4 regions of the Micromonospora sp. NPDC047740 genome follow, and region 4 is predicted to be linked to each of the others. Evidence: riboswitches for the same ligand, from Rfam matches in the RefSeq annotation. Region 4 holds a riboswitch; each other region holds the start of a gene.

Evidence for each region. A riboswitch is a leader RNA that binds a small molecule or an ion and turns the genes downstream of it on or off. The one in region 4 is predicted to bind cyclic di-AMP.
Region 1: linked by a shared signal. The riboswitch ahead of ACGF4F_RS22240 (NlpC/P60 family protein) and the one ahead of ACGF4F_RS01770 (transglycosylase family protein) in region 4 are both predicted to bind cyclic di-AMP.
Region 2: linked by a shared signal. The riboswitch ahead of ACGF4F_RS28235 (C39 family peptidase) and the one ahead of ACGF4F_RS01770 (transglycosylase family protein) in region 4 are both predicted to bind cyclic di-AMP.
Region 3: linked by a shared signal. The riboswitch ahead of ACGF4F_RS10520 (hypothetical protein) and the one ahead of ACGF4F_RS01770 (transglycosylase family protein) in region 4 are both predicted to bind cyclic di-AMP.

The regions. Positions count from the first base shown of each region.
Region 1 covers NZ_JBIDCT010000012.1:2,048-8,693, reverse strand. Annotated here, with positions in the region: gene ACGF4F_RS22250 (C40 family peptidase) at 1-901, shown strand, start outside; gene ACGF4F_RS22245 (N-acetylmuramoyl-L-alanine amidase) at 965-3,016, opposite strand; cyclic di-AMP (ydaO/yuaA leader) riboswitch at 3,249-3,384, shown strand; gene ACGF4F_RS22240 (NlpC/P60 family protein) at 3,397-4,431, shown strand; gene dcd (dCTP deaminase) at 4,477-5,055, opposite strand; gene ACGF4F_RS22230 (pyridoxamine 5'-phosphate oxidase family protein) at 5,134-5,679, shown strand; gene ACGF4F_RS22225 (zinc metalloprotease) at 5,746-6,646, opposite strand, start outside.
Region 2 covers NZ_JBIDCT010000017.1:145,030-152,698, reverse strand. Annotated here, with positions in the region: gene ACGF4F_RS28250 (acyltransferase family protein) at 1-211, shown strand, start outside; gene ACGF4F_RS28245 (hypothetical protein) at 333-827, shown strand; gene ACGF4F_RS28240 (hypothetical protein) at 969-1,754, shown strand; cyclic di-AMP (ydaO/yuaA leader) riboswitch at 2,044-2,185, shown strand; gene ACGF4F_RS28235 (C39 family peptidase) at 2,387-3,244, shown strand; gene ACGF4F_RS28230 (alpha/beta hydrolase) at 3,348-4,115, shown strand; gene ACGF4F_RS28225 (peptidoglycan-binding protein) at 4,164-5,096, opposite strand; gene ACGF4F_RS28220 (CDP-glycerol glycerophosphotransferase family protein) at 5,305-7,020, opposite strand; gene ACGF4F_RS28215 (D-ribitol-5-phosphate cytidylyltransferase) at 7,023-7,669, opposite strand, start outside.
Region 3 covers NZ_JBIDCT010000004.1:282,705-290,373, forward strand. Annotated here, with positions in the region: partial or broken gene ACGF4F_RS10505 (alpha/beta fold hydrolase) at 1-462, shown strand, start outside; gene ACGF4F_RS10510 (HelD family protein) at 707-2,824, shown strand; gene ACGF4F_RS10515 (cation diffusion facilitator family transporter) at 2,916-3,830, shown strand; cyclic di-AMP (ydaO/yuaA leader) riboswitch at 3,978-4,110, shown strand; gene ACGF4F_RS10520 (hypothetical protein) at 4,115-5,182, shown strand; gene ACGF4F_RS10525 (hypothetical protein) at 5,291-5,845, shown strand; gene ACGF4F_RS10530 (SRPBCC family protein) at 5,985-6,437, opposite strand; gene ACGF4F_RS10535 (STAS domain-containing protein) at 6,540-6,902, opposite strand; gene ACGF4F_RS10540 (hypothetical protein) at 7,333-7,669, shown strand, end outside.
Region 4 covers NZ_JBIDCT010000001.1:372,908-380,576, reverse strand. Annotated here, with positions in the region: gene ACGF4F_RS01775 (YbaB/EbfC family DNA-binding protein) at 944-1,405, opposite strand; gene ACGF4F_RS01770 (transglycosylase family protein) at 1,579-2,232, opposite strand; cyclic di-AMP (ydaO/yuaA leader) riboswitch at 2,231-2,405, opposite strand; gene ACGF4F_RS01765 (glycoside hydrolase family 3 C-terminal domain-containing protein) at 2,548-2,925, opposite strand; gene ACGF4F_RS01760 (LLM class flavin-dependent oxidoreductase) at 2,984-4,552, shown strand; gene ACGF4F_RS01755 (hypothetical protein) at 4,664-5,683, shown strand; gene ACGF4F_RS01750 (hypothetical protein) at 5,724-6,083, shown strand; gene htpG (molecular chaperone HtpG) at 6,132-7,669, opposite strand, start outside.

The DNA.
Region 1 (6,646 bases), on a different contig from region 4:
CGGTGCCGGGCTGCTGGCGGCTCCGGCGCACGCGGCGCCGTCCGTGGATGAGATCGACGCGCAGATCGACAAGCAGTGGGAACAGCTCGAGCCCACGATTGAGAACTACAACAAGGTCCGCGCCCAGCTCAAGGTCAACAAGAAGAAGTCGGACGACCTTGAGAAGAAGATGGTGCCGTTGCAGCTGCAGTCGGACCTGGCGATGAACCAGGTTGGCGACATGGCGGCCCGCTACTACATGCGCGGGCCCTCGCAGGAGATCGGTGCCCTGCTGACGAGCACCAAGCCGGGCATCCTCGGTGAGCAGCTCGTCATCCTCGATCACCTGGCCGCCGAGCAGAAGAAGCAGGTCGCCAGCGTGCTCGCCGTCCGGGACAAGTACAACCGGCAGAAGCGGAAGCTGGACGAGCTGATCGCCACCCAGACGAAGCAGAGCAATGAGCTGGCGGCGAAGAAGAAGCAGATCGACAGCGAGATCAAGCGGCTGACCGCGATGCTGCCGGTGACCTCGATCCGTCCGGCGGGCTGCCCGGCCATCGACGGCGTGGTGAGCAGCGCCGCGCGGACCGCGATCAAGACCGCGTGCGCCCAGGTCGGCGATCCGTACGTGTGGGGCGCCACCGGCCCGAACGCCTTCGACTGCTCCGGCCTCACCCAGTACGCCTACAAGGCCGCGGGCATCTCCCTCACCCACTTCACGGGAGCGCAGTGGAACGAGGGCAGGGCCGTGTCCCGCAGCGACGCGCGCCCCGGTGACCTGGTCTTCTTCTACAGCGACCTGCACCATGTCGGCCTGTATCTCGGCAACGGCATGATGGTGCACGCGCCACGGACCGGCAAACCGGTCCAGGTAACCAAGATCAGCTACATGCCGGTCGCCGGCTTCCGCCGCGTCAGCTAACCCTCTCGAGCAGCACGAAGGCCCCCGGTCCGTGTGGACCGGGGGCCGTCGTTTCGCCGAGGGTCAGCTGGGGGAGCCGATCGACGCCGGCGTGATCTGCACGTCGTCGAGGTTCACGTACATCACCCGGTGGCCGAACTGCACCTGGACGTACTTGTTCTCGCCGCGGACCACCGTCCGGTCACCCGGCGCCGAACCGTCGAAGGAGACGGCCCGGTAGTACTCGCCCGGGAGGACGCCGCCGACCGCGTACCGCTGACCGGCCGGGAAGGTGTACTGCAGCGGCGAGATGGCCTGGTACGGGATCGTGGCCGGGTAGGCGGCCCGTTCGGGGTAGGCCCGCCCGTACACCGGGATGCTGGTCTTGCCCGGCTTGGGGGTCACCACGAAGCCGTTCGCCCACTTCGCCGTCGGCGCCGAGGTCGGGTTGTAGAACCAGGCCTTCTGGCCGAGGTACCAGATCGCGGTCCAGTCGCCCTGGATGCCCGCGAGGGCGTACGTCTGACCGGCCGAGGCGCGGGCGCCGTGATCCTTGATGTACATGGTGTTCGGCGTGCCGTTCGGGCGCAGCCCCAGGTCGTTGACCAGCGGCGCGGTCGGGCTCGGGGCGGTGCGCAGGATGACGGAGGAGGAGCCCCGCAGCGGGCAGGGCTCGGCCGTCGGCGGCACCGGTCCCGGTGGCAACGGGGGCTGCTGGTTGCAGCCGGTGAAGGCCGGCTGGTTGCTGGCGTAGTCCGGGTCGATGGTGACCAGGCCGGTGTTCGGCGTGCCGGTCGAGTGGAACGGCGCCTTCAGCAGATCGAAGTAGTGCGACCAGTCCCAGTACGGGCCCGGGTCCCAGTGCATCCCGGCGACGTTCCCGGCGAGGATGCCGGGGACGTTGTCGTGGCCGAGGATGTGCTGCCGGTCCAGCGGGATCTGGAACCGCAGCGCCAGGTGCCGGACCAGCTTGGCCGAGGCCCGGTACATCGCCTCGGTGTACCAGGTGCCGCGGCCGGCGTAGCCCTCGTGTTCGACGCCGATGGACTTGGCGTTGACGTACCAGTTGCCGGCCTGCCAGCCGACGTCCTTGGCCTTGATGTGCTGGGCCACGTAGCCGTCCACCGAACGCAACGTGTAGTGCCAGCCCAGGTAGGTCACGTCCTGGACCGCGTTCACGCTGCCCCGGAAAGAGCCCTCGGTGTCGTGGATGATGATGTATTCGAGCTTCTGCTGGGCCGGCCGGTTGCCGATGTCGTAGTTGCCGTAGTCCACGATGTTCGTCTTGGGGATCGTGTACTCCCCGTACGGCGCGGGAATCCACTCGCAGGCGAGGCGGACCGGGCACTCCAGGCCATCCGGCCGCTCGGCGCGGCGCAGGCCGAGCTTGTGCAGCCCGGACTGGTCCGGCGTCACCGTGGTGGCGGCGAGGGTCACCCGCTGGCCGTCGTCGGTGGTCCGGCTGGCACCCTGGCCGATCTGGTCGTACACCTCGTCGGCGAAGGCCGCCGCGGCGTCCTCGGTGTCCGCGCCGGAGTATCGGGCCACCGCGCCGTACCAGGCCGCCGGGTCGCTGCCGGCGCCGACCGGCCCGCCCAGGTCCTGCTGGTACGAGGCCAGCAGCGCCGCGCCGCCCCGGATGTTGGCCGCTGCCTCGTCGCGCAGGGTCTCCTTCGACACGCCGGTGAGGTCGGCGGCGGCGTCGAGGGTCTGCAGGGACGCCTCGGGCAGGGTGTCCCCGGAAGGCGCGGCGGCGGCGGTCAGGTCGACGGTGAGCGGGCGGGAGTCGTCGCCGCGGGGGTCCTCGTTCTCGTCCACGTGCGCGCTGGACGGAGTCGAGGCGACCTGCTCGGCGTCGGTGAGGTGCATCGGGCCGTAGCCGCCGCTGGTGCTGGGCTGGCCGGAGTGGGTGTCCCAGCGGGACTCCAGGTAGGAGACGCCCAGCAGGACGCTCTGCGGCACGCCGTACTCCGCCGCCGCGGCGGCGTACTGCTGCTGGCGGTCCGGGCTGTCGGTGGTGCCGGCGGCGGTGAGGGGCGCCGCCACAGTGGGACCGCTGGTCGCGAGAGCGGTGGCCGCCGCGACGGCGGCGGCCAGCAGTATCCGTCTGCGCGATGGCAGGGCTGAGAGGTGCATCGAACCTCCAGATAGGGATGGGGGTGACTGCGTCCCCACCCTCACTCCGCAGATGGCCCCAGGTCAATACCTTTCCAGGTGGTGATGATGGGCGTAAAAAACCTTCACCGCCGGGTGGTTTCCGAATCTGCGTACGGAGTGTCACGGCGGATCGGGTTGCGGATTGATAACGACGGTCCCTACTCTGGTCAGTTGTCGACCGGTAGGTTCACCGTCCATCCCGGGTGGTGACGGTCCGACACCGCCGAGTCGCCGCCAGGCGAGCCGGGGACCCAGGTACCTGGGGTGAATCCGCAGCCACTGCGGTAGGGCGGCTCCCTTCCCGCCCGAACCCGTCAGCTAACCCGGTAGGCGGGCAGGAAGAAGGAGTACGGAGCCCGGTGGCAAACCATGCCCCGCGGCCACCGTCGGACCGGTCGGTCGACCGGTCGACGGCTGCGCCGCGTTCACGCTGGTCCCGCTTCACCACCGCCCTCGCCGCCCTGGTCGGCACCGCCGTCGTCCTGACCGGCGGCGCCACGGCGGCCCACGCCGAACCGTCGGTCACCGAGATCGAGCGCCAGATCGACCAGGACTGGAACAAGCTCGAACCGATCATCGAACAGGTCAACTCCACCCGCGAGAAGCTCGCCGTCCGGCGCAAGCAGGCCGACGCGCTGGAGAAGCAGATCGCCCCGCTCGAGGCCCAGGTCGACGCCGCCCTCGGGCAGGTCGGCGGGCTGGCTGCCGACGCGTACAAGGGCAACAACCTCAGCACCGTCAACGCCCTGCTGGGCAGCCGGTCGCCGAGCGAGGTGGTCAACAGCCTCGAACTGCTCGACCGCTACGCGCACCACCAGCACGAGCAGGTGCAGGCCGTCATGGAGCTGCGCGACCAGTTGGCCGCGAAGAAGAAGCCGCTGGACGCGATGGTCGCCCAGTTGGCCCGTACCGAAGCTCAGCTCGCGGCCCAGAAGAAGCAGATCGACGCCGAGATCGCCCGGCTCCAGAAGCTCCGGCTCAAGGTGTACGGCAACGGCGGCGGCGGACCGCTGCGTCCCGCGCCCTGCCCCGCCGGCTACCCGGGCGGCCCGGCCGGTGTCGCGGTCAAGTTCGCCTGCGCCCAGATCGGCAAGATCTACGTCTGGGGCGCCGCCGGCCCGGACCACTACGACTGCTCCGGCCTGACCATGGCGGCCTGGGCCAAGGCCGGGGTCTCCCTGCCGCACAACGCCCGCGAGCAGCACGACGTCACCCGGCGGGTGAGCCGCGGCGAGCTACGCCCCGGTGACCTGGTCTTCTACTACAGCGACCTGCACCACGTCGGGATGTACGTCGGCGGCGGCTGGGTGGTGCACGCCTCCCAGTCCGGCAAGCCGATCACGATGAAACGCGTCGACGACGGCCAGATCAACAGCTACGGCCGCCCGGGCTGACGGGTACGCAGGGGCTTCCGCGTCGCGGAAGCCCCTGCGTCGTGCTCAGCGGGTCGGCCAGGTACGCCAGTTCTGCCAGGACCGGCTCGGGGTCGGCCCGCGCTGCCCCTGGTAGCGCGAGCCGTAGACCGCCGAGCCGTACGGGTGCTCGGCCGGCGACGAGAGCCGGAAGATGCAGAGCTGGCCGATCTTCATGCCGGGCCAGAGCGTGATCGGCAGATTGGCCACGTTGGAGAGTTCCAGCGTGACGTGCCCGGAGAAGCCCGGGTCGATGAAACCGGCGGTGGAGTGGGTGAGCAGCCCGAGTCGGCCCAGGCTGGACTTGCCCTCGAGCCGGCCGGCCAGCTGGTCGCCCAGCGAGATCACCTCGAGCGTTGAGGCGAGCACGAACTCGCCCGGGTGCAGCACGAACGGCTCGCCCTCGGGTACCTCCACCATCGAGGTCAGGTCGTCCTGCTGCTGGGACGGGTCGATGTGCGTGTAGAGGTGGTTGTTGAAGACCCGGAAGAGCCGGTCCAGGCGTACGTCGATGCTGGACGGCTGCACCAGCGTAGGCTCGAAGGGCTCCAGCGCGAGTGCGCCCGCCTTGATCTCGGAGACCAGGTCGCGGTCGGAGAGCAGCATCGGAACACCATAGCGACCGGTACGGGCGACCTGCGTGTCGGACTACATCTTCGTACACGTGTTCGATAGAATGTCCGCATGGCTTCCTGGTCCGAATTCGCCGCCGACGAGCCCCGGCTCGCCGACGAGATCCGCGTTCTCCTGCAGCAGTACGGGCCGGGCTTCGGCTACCTCGCCACGGTCCGCGCCGACGGCGGCCCCCGGGTCCACCCGGTCTCCCCGGTCATCACCGACGACGGGCTCTACTGCTTCGTCATCGACTCGCCCAAGCGCCGCGACCTCGAACGCGACGGCCGCTACGCGCTGCACTCGTTCCCGCCTGAGGAGAGCGACGACGAGGCGTACGTCGCCGGCCGGGCCCATCCGGTGACCGACCCGGCGACCGTGGCCCGAGTGGCCGGGATCGGCCGGGCCGCGCCGCACGTCGACTGGCGGCTGTTCGAGTTCACCGTCGACGTGGCGATGCTGACCCGGCGCGACCAGGCGGCCCACCTCGGCGCGGGCCGGCCGCAGGTGCGGGTCTGGCTCGACCCGCAGGCGGCCGCTCCCGCGCGGCGTGCCCCGGCTGTGCCCGAGGGGCGGCGCGGCCGTCACGGCTTCGACACCCGCCGCCCGGCCGCCTGACCGTATGAACACCGGTGCCGGCCCCGTCCGAGGACGAGGCCGGCACCGGTTCGCTGTGCTCGGCGGTCACGCCGCGCGGTAGGCGTTCCATGCGGTCAGCATCCGGCTCGCCTGGCCCGAGGTGAACTGGTACATGCACGAGTCGTAGGTGTAGTCCATGAAGTTGGTGATCGGGTCCAGGCCCGGCGCCGTGCAGGTGTCCCGACCGGTCGGGCACTGGTACGCCGGCGAGGCCTCGGCCGCGGTGTCGTCCACGCTGTCGCCCGAGCCCGAGCAGCCGCCCTGGAAGGTGTGGTAGAGGTTCAGCCAGTGGCCGATCTCGTGGGTGCCGGTGTCGCCCTGGTTGTAGTTGGTGGCGGTGCCACCCGGCAGCGACTCGCTCAGCACGACCACGCCGTCCATGCTGTCGAGCTTGCGCTTCGGGAAGGTTGCCCAGCCGAGCAGGCCGTCGCTGAGTTCGCCGAGGTACATGTTCAGCGTGTTCTTGCCGCCCTCGCGCAGGGTGGTCTTCATCGACCGCTCAGCCGAGGAACCCGAGATGATCGGGTACCAGGACGGGTTGGTGACCCGGTTGATCTTCTGGAGCTGGAAGCTGAACGCGGTGGGTGCGCCGCCGGTGGCGCCGCTGTAGGCCTGGTTGAGCACGCTGATCTGCTGCGTGATCATCGAATCCGGGATGTTGCCGCCGGCGCGGGTGCTGTCTCGCTGGATGACGTGCACCACGACCGGGATGGTCACGGTTGCCAGGGGTGCGACCCCGGCGCCGGCCCGGAACCGGGCCCGCTCGGCCTGGGCGGCGGCGAGATCCGCCTCCCGCTCACGGACCTGGGCGGCGGTGAGCTCGTTCGGCTCGTGCTTGGCGTGCGCGCCGGCCTTGACCCGGGCGTCCGAGTGGACGTCGGCCGGCTCGACGCAGCCGCCCACCGGGGCGGCCGAGAAGGCCGAAGCGGCCGGGACGACGCCCACC
Region 2 (7,669 bases), on a different contig from region 4:
CGGCTGGTGGGGCCCGCTCGCGGTGCTCGGCTTCCTGCTGGGCAACCTGCTGCTCGCCGCGGCCCTGCACCGCTGGGTGGAGACGCCGATGATGCGCCGGCTGGGACCGCCCCGCCGGGCCCGCGCGCAGGCCACCCCCGCCGCACCGGTCGAGGTCCGCGTCCCACGGCCCCGGTCGATCGAGTACGCGGGGCGGCGCGACCCGCGCTGAGCGGGCCGCAGGACCACACCCCCGCCGCCGGACCGGTGTCCACGCTGGCCGGTGCGCCTCTGCGGCGGTGCGACACGCCCGTGGACGTGCGATACGGCCGGTTCGACGGTAATTTGGACCGGTGCTTCCGATCGCGCTCACCTGTCCCGTGTGGTGGGTGGCGCGCTGGACCGCGCGAATGCTGGCCAGCCTGGCCGTGGTCGTCGCCTGCTCGCTCGGCGCCGCCACGTTGCCCCTGGGCCCGGCCGCGGCGGCGCACGCGGCTCCCGCGGCGGTCGCCGTCGACACCGCGACCCTTCGGGCCGGGCACCTCGGCGGCACCGAGTCCGCCGGCGCCGACCCCACCCTCCGGGCGCTGATCCGCTGGTCCGGCGGGGCCGCCGACGCGGTGGTCCGGGCCGGGACCGGAGCGCCCGGTCCCGCCGCGCGGATCGGGACCGGATCGGCTGCGGCGGCCGGGTGGACGTCGGACGCGACCGGCGACCGGCAGGCAGTCCTGGCCAGCGCACCGGACTCGTTGGTGCGGGGTGTCGTGGTCGCCCCGGCCGACCGGCACCGCGTTCTGGTCGGGCTGGTCCCGGCGACCGTCGGCTCCCGGGCCCCGCCCGCCCGCTGACGAGCCCGGCGGGCCCGGCCCGCCCACGCCGTACCCGAACCTCACCCCGCACCGGCCGGTGGCGGCGCCCGTACCCGGTCGCGCCCCGCCCCGCCGGCCGTGCGGACCTCTCCACCACGTCGTTCCCGTGAGGTGCCGACCATGAAGCAGACCCTTCTCTACCACTTCCTGACCGAGGTTCCCGTGGCCGCCGCCATCTGGTCGGCCCTGCTCGTGCTCGCCCTGGGCGTGCTCGCCGTCCTGGTCGCCCGGCCCGAGCGGGGGACTCCGCCGGATCCCGCCCCCGACCCGGCCGCCGTGGCGGCCGCCCGCCACGCCGACCTGCGCCGGTACGCCGATGAGGTGGCGGTCGCCGCCGCCGGGGCCCGGCAGACCGCGCGCCGGTGGCGCGAGCAGTGGCTGACCGCGCACGACGAGGTCGACCGGGCCTGGCGGGCGTACGACGAGGCCGAGGCGGCCGCCCGGCGGTTCGCGGGGGCCGCCGTGCTGCCCGAGCCGCGGACGCCCCGGACGCCGGCCGAGTACGCGGCCCGGGAGCGGTGGCTGCACCACGCCGCCATGACGGCGCACTGGCAGGGCGACCTGACTGCCCGGCAGCTCGCGGACGTCCTCGCCGGGCGCAACGGGTGGGACCCGCGCCGGCATCCGGCCGAGCAGGAGATCGCCCTGGCCCGGGTGGTACGCGACGGCCGGCGGGCCCGGTGGCGGGCGGCCGCCGAACGGGAGCGGCGGGCCTGGCGGGACGCCGAAGTGGCCGCCGAGGCGGCCCGGGTGCTGGCCGTGGAGGCGTACGCGGCCGCCGAGGCGGTGCGCCCCGGAGCGGTCCCGGTACGCCCCGCCGAGGCGGTGACCCAGACCCTCGCCCCGGTGTCGGCCGGCGCCGTCGCGGCGCACCCCGCACGGTGGCGTCCGGCGCGGGTCGGCTGAATCGTTATCCGAATTAGGTGAGCCCGGTCACGGCGACCGGGGAAACGGTCAACCGGATCAGGCCGGGCGATCGAGCCCCGCAATTCCCCTTCGATCCCCACCCGGATGTCCGATAGTCACCCGACGGTTCCCGTTAAAACGGTCGTCCCATTGAGTCAGGTCAGTGACCGGCTGTTCCGGTCTCGGTAACGGTGGTTGACGTTTACGCAGGTGGGCACGCTTGGCAGGCGGCGTACCCACCGGTAGTGTCAGCGCGTCCGGTGCGGTTTTCGATCGCAAGTGGCGACGCCGCGCCGACCCGCTCAATCGTGATCTCACGAACCGGGGACCCAGTGCAACACCGGGGTGAATCCGCGAGCCAAGGCCCGCGGTAGGGCCTACTTCCCGCCCGAATCCGTCAGCTAACCCGGTAGGCGGCCACGGAAGGAGTTCCAACCTCGTGCGAACCACCCCCCGATCCTCCCCCCGCCTCCACGGCGCCACGGTGCCGGCGCTCGCCTGACCCGCGAGTCCGTTCCGGTAACCGACCCCCGCTGCCCGGTCCGCCGGGCGCTCTTTTCCCGCGGCCACCCGCCCAGGAACGCGCGTGAGCTACTCCGCGCGTCGGGTCGGCGTGTGCCGCTCCGGCCCCCGTGGAGGAACACGTGAAGCACCACCTGAAGCGTCAGCTGCGGCGCCTCGCGACCGAGCGCCCGTACCAGATCGTCGCCGGCTCCGCCGCGGCCCTCGTGCTGGCCGGCGGCGCCAGCGCGGCACTGGCCAGCACGAACGACGCGCCGGTCCGGCAGGAGACCACCGCCGCCGTCGCCGAACTGGCGCCGCGCCTCGGTGACGTCGCCACCCGGAGCGAGGCCCGGGTCGCCGCCCCGTCCCCGACCGCCTCGCCCAGCGGGTCGCCGAGCGGGTCGCCGTCGGCGAAGGCCAGCTCGGCCAAGCCGGACCCGGACGTCACGAAGACCGCGAAGGCGAAGCCGAAGCCGCCGTCGACGAAGGTCCTCGACTACAACTACGAGGCCCAGACCGCCTACTGGAACTGCGGTCCGGCTGCGGTGCGCAACGCGCTGAGCGCGAGCGGCGTCGAGACCACCCAGGACGCGATGGTCGCCCCGCTGAACGCCGGCGAGAACGGCACCAACTCGGCCGAGGACACCACCCGCGGGCTCAACCAGATGGTCAAGGGCAACCCGTACCGGACCCACATGATCCCCGGCCAGGCCGCGACCCCGGCGCAGATGGACCAGCTCCAGGCCGACGTGGTCAAGGCGATCACCGACGGCCGCGGCGTGGTGGTCAACATCGCCGGCTCCGCCACCGACACCAACGGCGGCTGGCACTCGTTCCCCGGCGGCCACTACATCGCCGTGGTCGGCTACAAGGACGACGGCCGGACGGTGCGGATCGCCGACTCGGCGAACCCGGCGTTGCCCGAGTACTGGATCACCACCATCGATCTGGCGAACTGGGCCGCCACCCGCGGCTACTCCGCCTGATCCCACCCCTGCACGTCGGGCACCGGCTCCTGGAGCCGGTGCCCGACGTGGTGTCCGGGGCCGGTCTCGCGCCTGGTGTCCGTCCGGTGGCACACTGCGCCGTATGGGCGACGAGACGGGTACCCGCCATCTGCTGCTGCTGCACGGCATGGGCGCCACCGGTGAGGTGTGGCTGCCCTGGGCGCCGCTGCTGGAGCGCCGCTGGGCGGGCCGCTGGCTGGCCCCCGACCTGGCCGGGCACGGCTGGTCGCCGCAACTGCCGGCGTACTCCTTCGAGGCGCTCGCGGACCGGGTGGTGGCGGGGCTCGGCCCGGTCGCCGACCGGCTCGGCCCCCGGGACCGGCTGGTGGTGCTCGGGCACTCGCTCGGCGGGGTGGTGGCGCTGGCGCTGGCCGCACGGGCGCGGCAGCTTCCGATCGACGGGGTGGTCGGGCTCGGCATCAAGGTCGCCTGGTCGCCGGCCGAGCTGGACAAGGCCCGCGAGCTCGCCCAGCGGCCGGTGACCTGGTTCGCCAGCCGGGACGAGGCGGCCCGCCGCTACCTGCGGGTGGCCGGGCTGGCCGGGCTGTTCGCCCCCGACCACCCGGTGGTGGACGCCGGGCTGCGCCGCGAGGACGGCCGCTGGCGGCTGGCCATGGACCCGGCCGCGTTCGCGGTCGGGGAGCCCCAGCTGCCCGCCCTGCTCGCCGCGACCGACGTGCCGGTGCTGCTGGCCCGGGGAGAGCAGGACCCGATGGTGTCCGACGGACAGCTCAAGGAGTTGGGCGTGCCGGTGGCGACGCTGCCGGGGCTCGGCCACAACGCGCACGTCGAGGACCCCGCCGTGGTCCTCGACCTGCTCGCGCCGTTCGCGGCGCCCGACGGGCCGTGACGCCGTCGCCCCGCAGGCAGGGCGACGACATCACGACCGCAGGTTGCGTCAGTAGAAGCAGCCGGTGGCGGGCAGGGCGGACGGGGCCGGTGGGGCGACGCCGTCGTAGATGGCCAGCAGCATGTTCTGCGGGCAGCGGTTGGCGCCGTTGACCCGGACCTCCAGGTGCAGGTGCGGCCCGGTCACGTTGCCGGTGGCCCCGGTGTAGCCGAGGACCTGGCCGGCGCTGACCCGGGAGCCGGCGGCGACCGAGCGCGAGTTCAGGTGGCAGTAGAGGTAGTAGGCACCGTCGTCGGCGGTGATGCCGATGCCGAGGCCGCAGCTGCCGCCGACGTGCCCGATCGTCCCGGAGGTGATCGCGTACGTGGTCGTGCCGGTCACGGTGGGCAGGTCGATCGCCGGGTAGTCGTGGTGCGGATCGTCGTACTCGCTGCGGGGCAGCACCGACTTGCCGATGACCAGCCGGTAGTTGCCGGTGCCGCCGCTGCCGCCGGTCAGGTACTGCCAGGTGGTGGTGTCGACCGAGCCGCCGGAGAGGCCACGGGCGGACTTGAAGTTGTTCACGGCGTTGGTCGTGGCCGGGCCCCAGTCGCCGTCCACGGCCAGGCCGTAGCCGTACTTGTTGAGTGCGGTCTGCAGCGCGCGGACCGCGTCGTTGTTGGCCCCGGCGCTCAGGGTGACCACCAGCTTGCCCCAGGTCTGAGCGCCGATTTGGCCGTCCGCGGAGAGGCCGTTGGCTGACTGGAAGGACTTCACGGTCGAGGTGGTGCCGGCGCCGTACTGGCCGTCGACCGTGAGGCTGTAGCCGCGGTGGCGGAGCAGGTACTGGGCGGTGGTGACGTTGGCGCCGGTCGAGCCGTTGCTGAGCAGGGGCCAGGCCGGCGCCGCGGCCTGGGCCGCGGTCGGACCGGTCAGTGCGGCCGCCACGGCGAGCGCGAGCGCGCCGAGCCACATGGCGAGCTGACGGAAAACCGGTTTCATAGGTGCTCCTGTGGACGAGGGGTGGCCGGCGTGCGGACGTGCCGCGTCGCCGGTAACGGGGCCGACTACACCGAGTCGGCTGGGCGCCCGGGAGCAAGTATGATGATGGAGATAAATATTTACAACGGTGAATGTGTGGCGGTGATTTTCGACACGCCGATGACCGCTCCAGCCTTTGGCGACGGAGCGGTCAGGCGGTGGGGGTGGGTCAGGCGGTGGGGGACAGCGGCGAGCCGTCCGGCGCGACCGCGTCGGCGGCGCGCGGGGCCGGCGGGTTCCAGCCGGGTTCGAGCTGCCGGCGGGCGGCGTCGAGGAACGCCTCGGCGTACGAATCGGCGGGGAAGTCGCCCAGGTAGCGGGTGCGAGTGGCCCAGCGGGCCGCGGCCTTCGGGTCGGTGTCGAGCAGCTCGGTCAGCACTTCGTCCACGTTGGACATGTCCCGGCGCAGCACGTAGCCGGAGCCGGCCAGGGGGAACCGGGCGACGAACTCGTCGCCGTCGGCGCCCATGTCGGTCACCGCGTACGGCTTGCCGGAGTAGAGGTAGTCGGAGATCACCCCGGAGACGTCCGAGACCAGCGCGTCGGAGCGGTTGACGCAGTCGGTCAGGGTCAACTCGCGGGTGGCCGCCGCGCCCCACAGGTGCGCCCGGCCGGTCTTCGCCCGGTCTGCGGCGAGCAGCTCGGTGAGCCGGGCCAGCTGCCGCGCCGAGGCCGGGTTCTGCGCCGTGTACGGGTGGTGCCGCAGGATCACCGTGGCGCCCCGGTCCAGCAGCCGGCGGAGCACCGTCTCGGCCACCGGAAGGGAGCAGTAGTTCGCGTCCGCGTGGTGCCCCGTCCAGGTCGGCGTGTAGAGCACCGTCGGGTTGGCCAGGCTGCGGACCGGCTCCCGGCGTACCTCGATCGCCTCCACCTGGGGGCGGCCGACCACGACGAACTTCTCGGCGGGGATCTCCACGCCGGCGCGGGCGTACCGCTCGATCGCGGCCTGCCCGGCCACGAAGATCCGGTCGAAGATCGCCGACACCGGGTTGGCGCTGGGCGCCTTGTCGCTGTCCCCGTGGTGCAGCTGCACGTGGGTCAGGTGGGCGAACCGGATGCAGTGGCTGTTCTTCGCACCATGGTTGACGTAGAACGCCGCCCGCAGGCTGGGCACCAGGGCCTCGTCCATGGCCTTGAGCGTCGGGCAGAACACCACGGGCGCGCTGGTCGCGGCGGCGATCGCCGGCAGGAACTCCGGCTCCCGCAGCATGACCAGGAACGGCCGGCCGATCCGCTCCAGGTAGGGCAGCCACATGGTGACCTGGTACTCCGACCCGGGCGGGGCGGAGAAGTAGAGCACGAACTCGGGCTGGTGGCGGCGCAGCGCCCGGCCCACCGGCCCGCCCCCGGCCGGCGGCCGGAACCGCCGCCGGGCCAGGTCCAGCCCGACCGCGCCGCACCCGGCCCCGACCAGCAGGGCGGCGACCAGCGCGAGCCAGGCCGGCAGGGCGAGGACGGCGGCCACCGCCACCACGGCGAGCAGCACCAGCAGCGCGTCACCGAGCCGCGCGGCCACCAGCGGTGTCCAGGTGCGGACCGGCAGGTTGGCCGCGCGGATCTCCAGCGCCCCGGCCTCGCGCAGCGGCCCGACCAGCAGCACCAGGCCGAGCAGCACCAGCGCGGTGGCGGCCAGCGCCGGATCGAAGCCGGCGTCGAGGCGGCGGGCGTAGCCGACCAGGATCCCGGCGGCGACCAGCACCGACTCGGCGACGCCGTCGGCGGTGGGCCGTACCCGGCGTTCCCATGCGGCGGCGGCCAGGGCGGCGACCGCGATCGCCAGCCCCCAGCCGGTCGCGCCGGTGAGCGCCACGACGAGGAACGCCAGCACCGCCAGCCCGGTGGTCAGTGCCCGGGCGAGCAGCTTCCGGACCAGGTCACCACGCATCGCTACCACCCCGTCCCGCTGGTCGCCCGGCCCGACGTCGGCACCGGGTGCGCGTCCGGCTGGGCGGGCACCACGGCGACCTGCTCGCCGACCGGCTGCTCGCCGGGAGCCCGGCGGACGTCGATGACCTGCCCGGTCAGCTCGGAGACGAGCACGTCGAGGGAGGCCTGCGCGACCGCCTCGGCGGAGAGCAGGGTGTGCTCCGGCTCCTCGCCGAACGCTCTGGTACGCATCGGCGTGGCGGTGCGCTCCGGGTTGACGCAGTTGACCCGTACGCCGAAGTCGGCCCACTCGTCGGCGAGCGCCTGGGTCAGGTTGACCAGGGCCGCCTTGGTGGCCGAGTAGAGCGCGTACTGGGCCCGGCCGCGGGTGTACGAGCTGGAGGTGTAGAGCAGCAGCTGCCCCTTGGTCTGCCGGAGGTACGGCAGCGACTGCCGGGCGACGGTGACCGGGCCGACGAAGTTGACCTGCAGGAGCCGGTCCATCGTCGCGTCGTCCATCTCGGCGAGGGCGCCCTTCTCCAGGATCCCGGCGGTGACCACCACGTGGTCGATCCGGCCGGTCGCCTCGAAGGCGGTCGTCAGCGCTGCGGCCACGTCCTCGGCCCGCTCCACGTGGGTGCCGGTGGTGGAGCGGCTGAACGGGAAGA
Region 3 (7,669 bases), on a different contig from region 4:
CTCTCGCCCCGCATCGCCCGCTTGATCCGGCTCGCCGAGACCACCGGCGCCGGGATGCTCGCCCGCTGCGGCGCGTGGCGTCCGCCGCACGCCCTCCTCCGCGCATTGCGCCCGAGCATCCGCTGGATGCTGTTCGGCGACCGCTGCGACCCGGCCGACATCCGGCTGGTCACCTCGGCGGTGACACACGCCTCGCTCCGCTCGATCGGTGGCTTCCGCGCCTCGATCGGCGCCCAGCACCGGCTGGACACCCTGGCCGCGCTCGGCCGGGTGCCGGCCGCCGCGCTGGTCGGGGACCGGGACCGGCTCACCCCGCCGCCCTGCGCCGAGTCGATCGCCGCCGCGCTGCCCAGCACCGAGCTGACGGTGTGCCCGGGCGCCGGGCACATGCTGATGATGGAACGGCCTGACGAGGTGAACGCCGCCCTCGCGGCGGTGCTCGACCGGGCGCTGGCCCGGCCGGCCGCCGAGCCGGCCGCCGAGCCGGTCGCCGAGCCGGTCGCCGAGCCGGTCGCTGAGCCGGTCGCGCCCGGCGGTGCCGGCCTCGCCCGGGAAGCGGCCTGACCCGTGGTGGGAACGCCCAGATAACGGGCAACCGGCACGCGCGGGTGCCGGGCACCGGCATGGCCGCGACAACGGCCGGGAGGGCGGCCCGTACCCTCATTCGGCCAGCCGTACCCGCCGCGTGACCACAGGAGCCCCCGCCGTGAGCGACCAGACCACCCTGGAACGGGAGATCGCCGTGGAGCAGCGGCATCTCGACCGGGTGTACGCCCGGCTGGCGGAGCTGCGCCGGTCGGCCGCCGACGCCGAGCGGGAGGGCTACCGGCTGGCCCGGGTCGGCAACTTCGGCGCGCTGGTGGAACGGGACGCGATGGTCTTCCACGCCGCCCAGCGCCGGTACGTGCTGGACGCCGAGCACGAGGGGCTGGTTTTCGGCCGGCTGGACCTGCGCACCGGGCAGGTGCTGCACGTGGGACGGCTGGGCATCCGCGGGCAGAACGCCGAGACGCTGGTGGTGGACTGGCGGGCGCCGGCCGCCGCCGCCTTCTACCAGGCCACTCCGGCCGAGCCGATGGGCGTGGTCCGCCGGCGCACCATCCAGTCGTCGGCGGAGCAGGTCACCCGGATCGAGGACGACCTGCTGGACCCGGAGTCGGCGCCGCCGGACCTGGCGGTGGTCGGCGACGGCGCGCTGCTGGCCACCCTGTCCCGGGCCACCGGACGGGGCATGCGGGACATCGTCGCCACCATCCAGCGCGAGCAGGACGAGGCGATCCGCTCCCCCGGCTCGGGCGTCACGATCGTCTCCGGCGGCCCGGGCACCGGGAAGACGGCCGTGGCGCTGCACCGGGCCGCGTACCTGCTCTACTCCGACCGGACCCGGTACGCCGGCGGCGGGATCCTGGTGGTCGGCCCGTCCAGCGTGTTCGTCGAGTACATCGCCTCGGTGCTGCCCTCGCTCGGCGAGGAGACCGCCACCCTGCACTCGCTCGGCTCGCTCTTCCCCGGCATGTCGGCGACCCGTACCGATCCGCCCGAGGTGGCCGCGGTGAAGGGGTCGCTGCGGATGCGCCGGGTGCTGGAGCGCGCGGTCCGGGACGCGGTGCCGGACTCCCCCACCGAGCTGCGCCTGCTCTACCGCGGCGAGTTGCTCCGGCTGACCAGGGACCAGCTGGACGCGATCCGGAACAAGGCGCTGCCCCGTGGCGCGCGCCGCAACGAGGTGCGCCGGGCCGGGTTCGACGGCGTCCTCGCCGCCCTGTACGCGCAGGCCCGCCGGCTGCGGATCGGCCGGCTGCCGGAGCAGCCCGCGTTCGAGGACGAGATCATCGACCGGCCGGAATTCCGCGAGTTCCTGAAGGCCTGGTGGCCCCGGCTGCACCCCCGGCACGTGCTCGGCTGGCTGGCCCGCCCGGAGCGGCTGCGCCGGTACGCGGGCGGTGTCCTGTCCGGGGCCGAGATCCGGCTGCTCACCGAGGCGTACCGGACGCTGGACCGGGCCGGGCTGACCATCGCCGACATCGCCCTGCTGGACGAGCTGGACGCGCTGCTCGGCAAGCCGGTGCAGCGGGCGAAGCCGAAGCGCGACCCGTTCCAGCTCGCCGGGGGCGTCCGGGAGTTGAGCACGTTCGCCGACCGGCAGCGGGCGGCCCGGGCCGCGGCCCGCGAGCGCCCGGAGGACTACCGCGACTACGCCCACGTGGTGGTCGACGAGGCGCAGGACGTCTCCCCGATGCAGTGGCGGATGATCGGCCGGCGGGGCCGGTTGGCCTCGTGGACCGTGGTGGGCGACCCGGCGCAGACCGCCTGGACCGGCGACCCTGAGGAACTGACCCGGGCCCGGGACCAGGCGCTGGGGCGGCGCCGCCGGTACCGGTACGAGCTGACCACAAACTACCGCAACTCGGCGGAGATCTTCGCGGTGGCGGCGGCGGAGATCCGCCGGCTCTACCCGGACCTGCCGCTGCCCACCGCGGTCCGCTCCACCAGCGTCGAGCCGGTCGAGCTGACGGTGCCCCCCGCCGAGCTGGCGCCGGCCACCGTGGCGGCGGCGCGCACCCTGCTGGCCGAGGTGGAGGGGACGGTTGGCGTGATCACGCCGGTGCCGCGCCGGGACGAGGTCGCCGGCTGGCTGGGCGAGCTGGGCGGCGGCCGGCTGCAGGTGGTGACCAGTCTCCAGGCCAAGGGCATGGAGTACGACGGCGTGGTGCTGGTGGCCCCGAGCGAGATCCGGGCCGATCCGGGGTCCGGCGTCCGGACGCTCTACGTGGCGCTCTCCCGGGCCACCCAGCGCCTCACCACCCTCGACCCGGTGGGCTGACGGCGGCTCCGGCGACGCCCATTCACTCGCACATATAGCGATGTGAGCATAGATTGGGTCGGGCCGGGGTGCGGAACGGAAGGGTGTGGGCGTGGGCGCAGGTCATGACCACAGCGGCACGGTGGCCAACGCCGCGCACCGCCACCGGGGCCGGCTCTGGGCCGCCTTCGGGCTGCTCAGCGCCCTGATGGTGGTCGAGGCGGCGACCGCCTTCGCGACCGGCTCGCTGGCCCTGCTCTCCGACGCCGGGCACATGTTCACCGACGTCCTCGGCATCGGCATGGCGCTGGCCGCGATCACCGCCACCCGCCGCGCCGAGACCGATCCGCAGCGCACCTTCGGGCTCTACCGGCTGGAGGTGCTGGCCGCCCTCGCCAACGCGGTGCTGCTCGGCGCGGTCGCCGCGTACGTGCTCGTCGAGGCCGTCCGCCGGTTCGGCGAGCCACCGGAGGTCCTCGCCGGGCCGATGCTCGCCGTGGCGGTGCTCGGCCTGCTCGCCAACCTGGTCGCGTTCGCGCTGCTGCGCAGCGGGGCGCAGGAGAGCATCAACCTGCGTGGGGCCTACCTGGAGGTGCTCGGCGACCTGCTCGGCTCGCTCGGCGTGATCGGCGCCGCCCTGGTCATCACGTTCACCGAGTGGTGGTGGGCGGACCCGCTGGTGGCCGTTGCGATCGGGCTGTTCATCCTGCCGCGCACCTGGCGGCTCGGCCGGGCCGCGGTCCGCATCCTGGTGCAGGCCGCCCCGGAACACCTGCAGGTGACCGCCGTGCACGACCGGCTGGCCGCGGTGCCCGGCGTCGCCGAGGTGCACGACCTGCACGTCTGGACGCTCACCTCCGGCATGGACGTGGCCTCGGCGCACCTGACCACCACCCCCGACGCCGAGGTGGGCGAGGTGCTCGCCGCCGCGCGGGCCGCGCTGCACGATGACTTCCGGATCGATCACGCCACGTTGCAGATCGAACCCGGGGCGTCACCCGGCGCGTGCGGAACCGTCGAGTGGTAATTGAGGACAACCTTAAATCCAAGTGGCTATTGTGCACTAGTGCCGGCTTATGCCCGATTCCCGTTCGCCGTCCACGGCGACGGGCCGGAACAGCGCCGGTAGGCTCGGTCGCGGCTTCCGCCGGGCGACGCCCAGCAGCGTCCGCGGTGGTGGCCGTCGCCTAATCGCCACCGTACGGCGAGCCGGGGAACCATGTACCTGGGGTGCATCCGCGTCAGCGGTAGGGATCTTCCGTCCCGAACCCGTCAGCTAACCCGGTCGGCGGTTGACGGAAGGACACGTGAATGCCACCAGTGGCACCTGTACGAAGGACGGCCGCCCGGTTGGCGGCCCTGCTCGTCGCGGCGCTCGCCCTCGGCGTCGCGGCCACGCCGGTCTCCCCCGCCTCGGCGGCTCCCCCGACCGGCCTGCTCGCCGCCGCACCCGGCGACGACGAGGGCGGCACACCGGCGCTGCGCGCGCAGCTCGACGCGGCCAGCAAGGGCTGGCTGGAGGCGCGGACCGCGTTGAACCGGTCGGTGAGTCGGCAGCAGCAGCTCACCGCCCAGCTCAAGACGATCAACAGCGAGTTGGGCGTACGCGACGCCAAGGTCGGCGAGCTCGCCGGGTTGGCCTACCGGACCGGGCGGCTCGGCACCGCCGCGGCGCTGCTCGGCAGCAGCAACCCGGAGGGCTTCATGGACCGGGCGCTCACCCTGCAGCAGGTCGCCGCACACGAGGACCGGGCCCTGCGCGACCTGATCGACACCCGGGACCAGGCCACCCGCACCCAGAACGCGCTCAACGGCGAGATCCGGGAACAGCGCAAGCAGGTCGCGGTCATGGCCAAGCGCAAGGCGCAGGCGGAACGCGCGCTAAAGGTGGCGAACAACCGGACCACCGGCGCCGCCGGCGGCAGCGTGCAGGGCACGTCCCGGGCCAACGCCACCCCCGCGAAGCGCAACGCCGACGGTTCCTGGCCCGCGGAGTCGTGCAGCGTCAACGACCCGACGCCCGCCGACGGCTGCATCACTCCGCGCACCCTGCACGCGCTCCAGCAGGCCAAGGCGGCCGGGTTCACCCGGTACGTCTCCTGCTACCGGCCCAGCGGCTCGGGTGAGCATCCCAAGGGCCGGGCCTGCGACTTCGCCGCCCAGAAGGACGGCTTCGGCGGGGTGGCCACCGGCGGCGACAAGACGTACGGCAACAACCTGGCCGCGTACTTCATCCGCAACGCCGACCCGCTCGCCGTGCTCTACGTGATCTGGTACAAGCAGATCTGGCTGCCCAGCAGCGGGTGGAAGGCGTACAGCGGGGGCAACGGCGACCCGTCCAGCGACCACACCAACCACGTGCACCTGTCGGTGTACTGAGCCCGCGGTGGCCCGCCGCCCGGCGGGCCACCGTACGCCCACCGACGTACGCCGGATGTCGCCGCGCGGCCCACGACGCCGGGCCGGCGACGGCCGAGCATCGAGGGCATGAGCCGACTCTCGCCCACCACGCGCAAGGCACTGCTCACCCTGCACCTGGTCACCTCGCTGGGTTGGCTCGGCGCCGACCTGGTGCTGCTCACCCTCGGCATCGCCGGGCTGCGCGGCGCCGACCCGGCGGTGGTCTATCCGACCGCCGGGCTGCTGGTCACGTACCTCTTCGCGCCGCTGAGCGTGGCGGTCTGGCTGGTCGGGCTGGCCAGCGCGCTGCTCACCCCGTGGGGCCTGCTGCGCTGGCGTTGGGTGCTGGTGAAGTTCGCGATCACCACCGGGATGCTCGGCCTGGTCCTCCTGCTGCTCACCCCGACCGTACGCGGGCTCGCCGAGCTGGGGCCGGAGCTCGCCACCCGGGACCGGCTGGACCTGGTCATCCCGCCGGCGGTCTCCAGCAGCCTGCTGATCCTCATGACCGTGCTGTCCACCTACAAGCCGTGGGGACGGCTGCGCCGCGCCACGCCGCCGACCCGGCGGCCGGCCGCCGGCTCCAGCGACGGCTTCAGTTCGCAGCGCGGCGTCAGACGCGCCGAACTGAAGTCGTCGTAGCGGCGCGAGGTCAGACCGGCCTTCATTCGGCCCGGAGCGCCGCCTGGCGGCGCGGAGGCCGAATTTTGGCCGCCAGCCGAGCCGGAGTTGCCGCACACCGCCGGGCGGCGGGCCTAGCCGGTACGGCCGCCGCACCGGCTCAGTCGGCGTGCCCCTCGAGGGTCGCGCCGAGCCGGCTGGCCAGGCCGAGATGGGCCGCCCGGGCCTGGCGGAAGGCGTACCCGAACAGCGGCGCCGGGGCGGAGAGGGTGATCTCGACGTCGATCCGCACCACACCGCCGGGCTCGTCCCGCAGCCGCGTGTGGTTGCGCACGGTGGTGGCCGGTTGCTGCCGGGCCACGGTCACCACCTCGTCCTCGTTGGCGACCAGCACGTCCGCCTGGTAGGTGACCGGGAAGTGCAGCGGCCCGAGCGCCAGCCGGTCGGTGATCGCATAGCTGGCCAGGGCGCCGGGCCGGGGCGGGAGCTGGCGGACCCGGACGATCAGCGGATGCAGCTCGCCCTGGCGGGTCAGGTCGCTGAGCAGGGCGACCGCCTCCGCCCGTGCGCACCGAGCCTGCACGGTGTAGCTGAAACTGTCGCTGCTGAGCAAGCCGTACTCCCCTAGCCGTCGCCGGTGGGCACGATCGTCCCGTACCGGGGGCCGGCTGGCAACGGTCGGAAGACCCGGTCCGAGCGGTCCGCCGGGCAGGGCTCAGGCGCCGGGGAGCACCTCGGGCGTGGGGGCGTCGGCGAAGTATGGCTCGGGAGCGCCGAAGAGGCCGAGCAGGCCGGTGACCCAGAGCTGCCGGTGCACGAACCGGCTCGGCTCGGTGACCACCAGCTTGACACCGCTCACCTCGGCGGTCTGGAAGCCGGCGACCATGGCGCTGATGCCGACCGAGTCGATGAAGGTGACCAGGCGCATGTTCAGCTCGATGCGGGCGGGCCGGCCCTTCGCAAGCACCTCGGCGATCGCTTCCCGCACCTCGTACGCGGTGTCGACGTCGATCTCGCCCCGCGGGGCGATCTGGACGACACCACCCGGCTGAACAGACTTCACGATCGACAGGCTCACGCGAACACCTCCACTCGCCCATACGGGCGCCTCATCAGTACGCGGGCCGCGACCGAGCGTATTCCTCCGACGGCCTCGGTCGCCACCCCTCGGGATGAGCAATTCGCGGACTGGGCACACCTGGGCATCCCAATCCGGAGCTTCCACTTCCTATTTCCGCTACGACAGGCTCTCACTATTCAACGACCGACGAGGGTCGCCGATCCGCCGACCCAGGGTAGCCGCCCCCCGCTCGCCGGGCCCGCACCCGGCCCTCGGCGCGTTCGGGTGGTCTGTCCCATCCTGCCCCAGTCGGCCGCGACGGGGCGCGCCGGGGTGGTTTGCGCCGAGTCCGCTCCGGGCACTGGCCGGGATGGGCGGACCGTCCCGCGCCCGATCGTCGCCGGAGTCCGAAGTGGCCGCCGGCCTTCGGCACCCCGAGGAGGTAACCATGTTCGGATCCACCCTGCTGGACCGTCGCAGCAAGCCCGAGCGGATCGCGGACCAGGCCTGGCAGCAGTTGCATTCCGCTGTCGACGCCGCCGGCGACAGCGTCCGGGGCGCCGCGCGGTCCGCCCGCCGCAACGGCTCCGGCCTCGCCGACGACGCCAGCAACCTGGTCGGCTCGGCCGCCGAGGAGGCCCGCCGGCGGGCCACCCTGGCCTTCGACGCGCTCGCCGGCCGGCGGCCGGCGCTGCCCTGGGCGCTGCTGATCAGCGCCGCGCTGGCCGGCGCCGCGGTCGGCTGGGCGGCCGGCACCTTCGCCCGGGCGGCCGGCAGCCGAGCCC
Region 4 (7,669 bases):
GCAGCCCGTCGGCCCCTCCCAGGCCGCGCGGGATCCCCGGCCGTGGCCGGCGGCCACGGTCGTCCGATGTGGATGGTTGGTTGATCCCGGTGTCAGCGGCGAGCCGGTTCGCACGCGGCGCCGGGCAGGGTCGCGCGTCGGAGCTGATCTGGTCGTGTCGGGTACGGACGGACGTCGGTCGATCCTTGGCGCATGCCTGCGCCAGGTCGCCGTGGTGCGGCGTTGACCCGGGGTGGCCATCGCTGGCCGGTCATGACCCTCCGACGGGTTGCGCCGCCTGAAGGCCACGGTCGAGAACTACTGTGCCGGTAGTTCATCTCGACGAAACATATTGATGGTGCCAGACAGTACTAACTTCCTCTCAGGCTGTCCATAGCTTTCGTCCGCTCACGGACTACTTTTCTTCACGACAAACGAAAGTGGTCGGTAGATTCCTACCGCAACCCCTCCCGGGGCCTCACCGCAGGGCGACGGGGGCGCTGACGGCGCACCGGCGGGGCGGGTTCCGGCGGGGCTCGATCGCCGGGTCGACCGACGGGTGAACGTGCGCCATCCGCATGGAGCGGCAATCCCCGCCAGTCAGGCGGGCCCCGCCCACTCCGGAGGGTGTTCGCCCTGATCAGGGGCCATAGAAGCGCATAGCTTCCCGATTTCCGGGACCGGCGCGGTGATCGACCGATCCGGTTGCCGCGATCGCCCATTGATCTGCGTCCACGACCGTGTGATCGTGCTCCAGCGAGCCGCCGCCCCCGGCGGCTCGGACGGTCGATCCGTCGAACCGGGGCCACGCCGGCAGGGACCGACCGTCGTCCCGCCTCATCGCTACCCCGCGCCGGGTGCCCCTACCGGGCTCCATGCTGCCCGCCTCGGAACAGGAGCTAACCCCCTTGAAGCTCCCACCCCGCCTCGCCGCGCTCTCCGGCGCGGCCGCGGCCGGCCTGCCTCAGCTCGGGCGGCCCGCCCGCGCCCCCGCGTCAGGGCCGCGGCTGAGGCGGGCCATCACGTCGTCCACCGCCCGGCTGAACAGCTCCATCTGCCGTACCGACTGCTCCTCGATGCCGCCGAGCCGCGCGGCCAGGGCGTCGACGTCGGCCCGGGCCGAGGCGCTGACCTGGGCGTCGAGGGCGGCGAGGGCAGCGTTGACGGCCAACACGACCTGCCCGCAGACGGCCTCCATCCCGTCCCCGGCCAGCTCCGGGTCCACCGTCACGGACTCCAGCCGGCCACCCTGGACCACCACTGCCCGGACCCGGCCGTCGGGCGCCGCGCCCTCGGCGCGGAGCAGCTCGCCCGGGTCGCCGTCGGGGTGCTCGGCCGCCCGCGAGCGCATGGCCGACAGCGCCTGCTGCGTCCTGGTGAGCAGCTCGTCGAGGCTTGCGGCCGCGGAGAACGAGTCGTTGGTCATATCCGCGCCTTCTTCACGTCTTTCCGGAGCACCGCGACGATAGCAACCGCCCCCGACCGGGACACCGCGAGCACCCGGGGCCTCGTTCACGAAAAAAGTGGCCATCCCGGGCGGGGATGGCCACTTTTCAGTGCATCAGCGCGCAGTGTGGGGCACCCCACCTGCCAGTAGCGTCAGCGCAGGCGGAGGTGCTGGCCTGGGAAGATCAGGCCCGGGTTGTCGCCGACCACGCGCTTGTTGCGCTCGTAGAGCGCCTGCCAGCCGCCGGCGAGGTGCTTCGCCTCTGCGATCAGCGACAGCGAGTCACCCGACCGGACCGTGTAGGTCGCGCCGCTCGACGCCGGCGCGGTACGCCGGTGGCTGCGGGTCGCCGGCTGGTCGCCGCGGGACGACCGGTCCTTGGTCGCCTTCTTGTGCGACTTCGTGGCGCCGGAGTCCTTGGTGGAGTAGTGCTTGGTCGAGCCGCCCTTCTTGCCGCAGACCGGCCAGGCGCCGATGCCCTGCCCGTCGAGGACCTTCTCGGCCACGGCGATCTGCTCGCTGCGGCTGGCCAGGTCGGCGCGGCTGGCGTACTTCTTACCGCCGTAGCCGTTCCAGGTGCTCTTCGAGAACTGGAGGCCACCGTAGTAGCCGTTGCCGGTGTTGATGTGCCAGTTTCCGCCGGACTCGCACTGGGCGATGGCGTCCCAGTTCACGCTGGATGCGCTAGCCGGCGCGGCCGGCCCGAGGATGGCGGCGGCGCCGGTGGCGGCACCGACGACGAGCGCTCCGACGGCGACGCGACGCTGCGTGGTGCGTCGGTGACGTGCGACGTGTTCAGTTGCCATGTGGGTTCCTCCACGCCGACGAGGTGAGCTGTCGGGTTCGGGCCGAGGAGCCCGGCCGCCGGATGGGCGGCTTCACCCCGAGGTGTCGAGCACCGAGGAACATGTGGGTCCCCCGCTCCCGCCTGATGTCCAGGTACCGACGGGCCGGCGGCGGGATTAGGCGTTACCGGCCCGGGTGTCCGCGATCGCGAACGCAGTCGACATTAGGGATGGTTTCGGATGATCGCCCACTTCTTGTGAAGTTCTTCACCCGGCCGAGCGAAGGCCACACCGTACGAGTTGCGTGCCGTCCACAGGTGCCTTACAAAGCCCCCTTCAGTACGTCAGGCCGAAACCCTGCGGAAAGAGCGGAACCTGCCCGTCGCCGGCGTTGATGGGCTGCTGGCCGACGGAGTTCATCCAGGTCATCGGCAGTTTGCCGGTCGGCGCGTACCCGCCGAAGAGGACGTCGGCAATGCCGGCGCCCTCGGTGCCGGGCAGCCAGGAGGCGAGCAGCGCGGTCCAGTTCGGCAACTCACCGGCGACGTCCAGCGGCCGGCCGGACACCAGCACCACGATCACGGGTACGCCGGCGTTGCGCAGGGTCGCGTACGGCCGCTCGAAGGTGGACGGCCCGCAGGTCCGCCTCGTTGAGTTGGGTGTCCGCCTGGTTATCGCTGCGGTTGCGGGAGCGGGCGCGCGCCGATGCGGCACCGACTACGGTGGCGAAGTCCGGCACGGTCGCCGGGCCCGGGTGCGCAGGCGGAGGAACATGACTGACTACGGACACGAGCTGGCCTTCGGCGGCTTCCTCACCCCCGCCGCCGGCCAGTTCGAGCAGGTGGTGGCGCTCGCCAAGCTCTGCGAGCAGGTCAACCTGGACCTGGTCACCTTCCAGGACCACCCGTACCAGCCGGGTTTCCTGGACACCTGGACGCTGATGTCCTATCTCGCGGCCGCGACCAGTCGGATCCGGCTGGCCGGCAACGTGCTCAACCTGCCGCTGCGCCAACCGGTGGTGCTGGCACGCAGCGTGGCCAGCCTGGACCTGCTCACCGGCGGCCGGGTCGAGCTGGGCCTCGGCGCGGGCGCGTTCTGGGAGGCGATCGAGGCGGTCGGCGGTCGGCGGCTGTCCCCCGGGCAGGCGGTCGACGCGCTCGACGAGGCGATCCAGGTGATCCGCGAGGTGTGGGACGTCGAGCGGCGCGGCATGGTCCGGGTCGAGGGCACGTACCACCGGGTGGTCGGGGCGAAGCGTGGGCCGGCGCCGGCCCACCCGGTGGAGATCTGGGTCGGCGCGTACAAGCCCCGGATGCTGCGGCTGGTGGGGCGCGCGGCGGACGGCTGGCTGCCGTCGCTGGCGTACCTGTCGAAGGGGCCGGACGAGCTGCCGGGAATGAACGCGCTGATCGACGAGGGTGCCGAGGCCGCCGGTCGGGATCCCCGGTCGGTGCGGCGGCTGTTGAACATCAGCGGCCAGTTCACCCGGTCGTCCACCGGCTTCCTCAGCGGGCCGCCGGAGCAGTGGGTGGAGGAGTTGGCCGGGCTGGTGCTGGACCACGGCATCGCCACCTTCATCCTTGGCGCCGACGACCCCACCGCCATCCAGCTCTTCGCGCGGGAGGTCGCGCCCGCGGTACGGGAGCTGGTCGCCGCCGAACGTGCCGAGCCGGGCACCCGGCCCAGGGCCGGCGAGGGAGCGCGCGAGGCGGTCGAGGCCGGGGGCGCCACCGCGCTCGCGGTCACCCCCACCCCCGATCCGGGCGTACGCCTGACGGACCACCAGCTCTGGGACGAGTCCACCCGCCCGGTCGCCCCGCCTGCGCCGGCCGGGCACGTCTACACCCCGCACGCGCAGGCCGTCGGCGCGCATCTCGTCGACGTGCACGACCACCTGCGTCAGGAGCTGGCGCAGGTGCGCGACCTGCTCGAACAGGTCAAACGAGGGGTGGTCTCCGCCGGCGCCGCCCGGGCCGTGCTCAACCAGATGACCATGCGGCAGAACAACTGGACGCTGGGGGCGTACTGCGCCGCGTACTGCACGGTGGTCACCCAGCACCACGGGCTAGAGGACAATTCGATCTTCCCGCACCTGCGGCGTGCCGATCCGGGGCTGGCCCCGGTGCTCGACCGGTTGGAAGCGGAGCACGTGGTGATCCACGACGTGGTGGAGGGCGTGGACCGGGCCCTGGTCGACCTGATCCGCAATCCGGGGGACTTCACCGAGGTCCAGCAGGCCGTGGACATCCTCACCGACACCCTGCTGTCGCATTTGGCATATGAGGAACAGAACATCGTCGAGCCGCTGGCCCGCCACGGCTTCTACACCGGCCAGATCTGACCGCAGGGCGGCCGCTCCTCGGGCCACCGACCGCCCCCGTCTCACTGACCAATTTTCGCGTTAGCGCAGGTCAGATGGGTCGAGCTACGGTGGGCCGCAGAGGTGATGGCAATGGCTGTGATCTATGCCGACCTGTCTTACCACGACTGGGACCGCGTCAAGGGCGAGTTCGACTGGGCGGCGATTCGCCGAGCCACCTCTCCCGTCCTGTGCCTGCGCGCCAGCTACGGCGATCCGCAGGGCTTCCATCCGCCCAGCCCGCACGTCGCCGACATGGCGCGTGGTGCGGCCGGCGCCGGCTTCGACGTGATCGGTGGCTACCACAACCTGATCAGAGGCGATCAGGCCAGCACCAACCGGCAGGTCGACTATCTGCGCAGCACCCTCGACGGGATCGGGGCGGTGTGGGCGATGCTCGACGTCGAGCGCTACCCGGAGCTGGTCGCCAACGGACTGTGGCCGCGCTTCGACGACGTACGCCGGTTCGTGGACCGCTGGCACGCCGTCGATCAGCGGGTGCTGGCGATCTACCTGCCGAAGTGGAACTGGGACGGGAACCTCGGCCGGCCCGACCTCCGGCCGCTCAGCGCACCCCTGGTCGCCAGCGACTACGGCAGCAACCCCACCGGCGTGCCCGCTGCCGTCTACGCGCAAGGTGGTGGGGACGGCGGCCCGGGCTGGGCCGCGTACGGCGGGGTGACCCCGTCGATCTGGCAGTACGGGTCGAACGTCGCCTGCCCCGGCGCGTCCGGACAGACCGACTGCAACGCATACCGTGGCACGCTCGCCCAGCTGCGGGCCCTGTTGACGAAGGACGACACCATGACCCCCGCCGAATTCTCCGCGATCCTGTCCGACCCGGCTGTCGCCGCGAAGATGCGCGCACTGCCCTGGCAGTACATCGGCGGCGGCATCCCCGCCGGCATGTCGACGCTCAACGTGCTCAACGACCTCTACCAGACCACCCATGCCGCACCGACCGCCGCCGCGATCGCGGCGGCGACCGTACAGGCACTCGGCGGGCAGGCCCCGGCCGACGCCGCCGCCGCGATCGTGGCCGCGATCGGCAAGGACCGCGCGGCGGCCCTCGCCGCGGCCCTCACCGCGGCCACCCAGACGCCGACACCGTAAGGGCGCCGACGACCCGGACGCCCTGAGGCAGAATGGCGTCATGCGGCAGGGGTTCGCCCATCAGGCCGTCCTCGACATGGCGCCGGACGACGACTCGGGCGCGCCCGGGGCGGCGATCACCACCGTTCTGTGCGGTCACTGGGACCACGCGCCGCCCTGCCCGGTCGCGCCGCATCACACGAGCGCGGAGCGGTCCGGCGACGAGGTACGCCTGCGCATCCTCTTCGCCACCGAACCGCATCTCGAGGAGCGGGTACGGCAGGACATCGACCGGGCGCTGGCGCGCGGCGAACTGGTCGGCCCGGACGGGAGGACGTCCCGCTGGCGGCTGCTCGGGAGCCGACCGGTTGAGCCGTCGGCGCAGGAGACGGAGCACCTGGCACGGCTCACCCGGGCGTAACCGCCGTCGGCCGCGGCGTGGCTGCCGCAGCCGACGGAGGCGGCGGTCCTAAAGGGTACGGGCCAGCCGGTCGGCGAGGATCCGGGTGAACCGGGCCGGGTCGGCCAGCTCCCCGCCCTCGGCGAGCAGCGCCATCCCGTGGAGCAGCTCGGCGGTCTCCGTCAGGGCGCTCTGGTCGCCGCCCTGCTCGTGGGCCTTGCGCAGCCCGGTGACCAGCGGATGGGTCGGGTTGAGCTCCAGGATCCGCTTGACCCGGGGCACCTCCTGCCCCATCGCCCGGTACATCTTCTCCAGCGTCGGCGTCATGTCGTGGGCGTCGCCGACGACGCAGGCGGGCGAGGTGGTCAGCCGCGAGGAGAGCCGGACCTCCTTGACGCTATCGGCCAGCGCGCCGCTCATCCAGGTGAGCAGGTCGGCGTACTCCTGCCGCTCGGCCTCGGCCTTCTCCTTCTCCTCGTCGGTCTCCAGGTCGACCTGGCCCTTGGCGACCGAGCGCAGGGTTTTCCCGTCGTACTGGCCGACCCGCTCGACCCACACCTCGTCGACCGGGTCGGTGAGGATCAGCACCTCGAAGCCCTTGGCGCGGAACGCCTCCAGGTGCGGCGAGTTCTCGATGGTGACCCGAGACTCACCGGTGGCGTAGTAGATCTCGGTCTGGCCGTCCTTCATCCGCTCGACGTAGTCGCGCAGCGTGGTCAGTTCGGCCGGGTCGTGGGTGCTGGCGGCCCGGACCAGGTCGAGCAGCGCCTCGGTGTTGTCCGGGTCCTCGAGCAGCCCCTCCTTGACCACCGCGCCGAACTCGGCCCAGAAGGTGCGGTAGGACTCGGCGGAGAGCTCCTTGAGGGTGGCGAGGACCTTCTTGACCAGGCGGCGGCGGACGGCCCGGATCTGCCGATCCTGCTGGAGGATCTCCCGAGAGATGTTGAGCGACAGGTCGTGCGCGTCCACCACGCCCTTGACGAAGCGCAGGTAGTTGGGCATCAGCGCGTCGCAGTCGTCCATGATGAAGACGCGCTTGACGTAGAGCTGCACACCGCGGCGGCCCTGCGGGGAGAACAGGTCGAGCGGGGCGTGCGAGGGCAGGAAGAGCAGCGCCTCGTACTCGAAGGTGCCCTCGCCGCGCATGTGGATGGTTTCGAGGGGGTCGGCCCAGTCGTGGGCGACGTGCCGGTAGAACTCCTTGTACTCGGCCTCGTCCACCTCGTCCCGGGAGCGGGCCCAGAGCGCCTTCATCGAGTTGAGGGTCTGCTCCTCGCGGGTGGTGGCGCCGTCCTCACCCGACCGCTCGACGGTCATCCGGATCGGCCAGGCGATGAAGTCCGAGTATCGCTTGACGATCTCCCGGATGGTCCACTCGGCGGTGTAGTCGTGCAGGTTGTCCTCGGCGTCGGCGGGCTTGAGGTGCAGCGTGACCTCGGTGCCCTGCGGCGCGTCGTCGACCGACTCGACCGAGTAGGTGCCCTCGCCGGTCGACTCCCAGCGGGTGCCCCCGCTCTGTCCGGCCCGCCGGGTCACCAGGGTGACCTTGTCGGCCACCATGAAGGTGGCGTAGAAGCCGACCCCGAACTGGCCGATCAGCTCCTGGG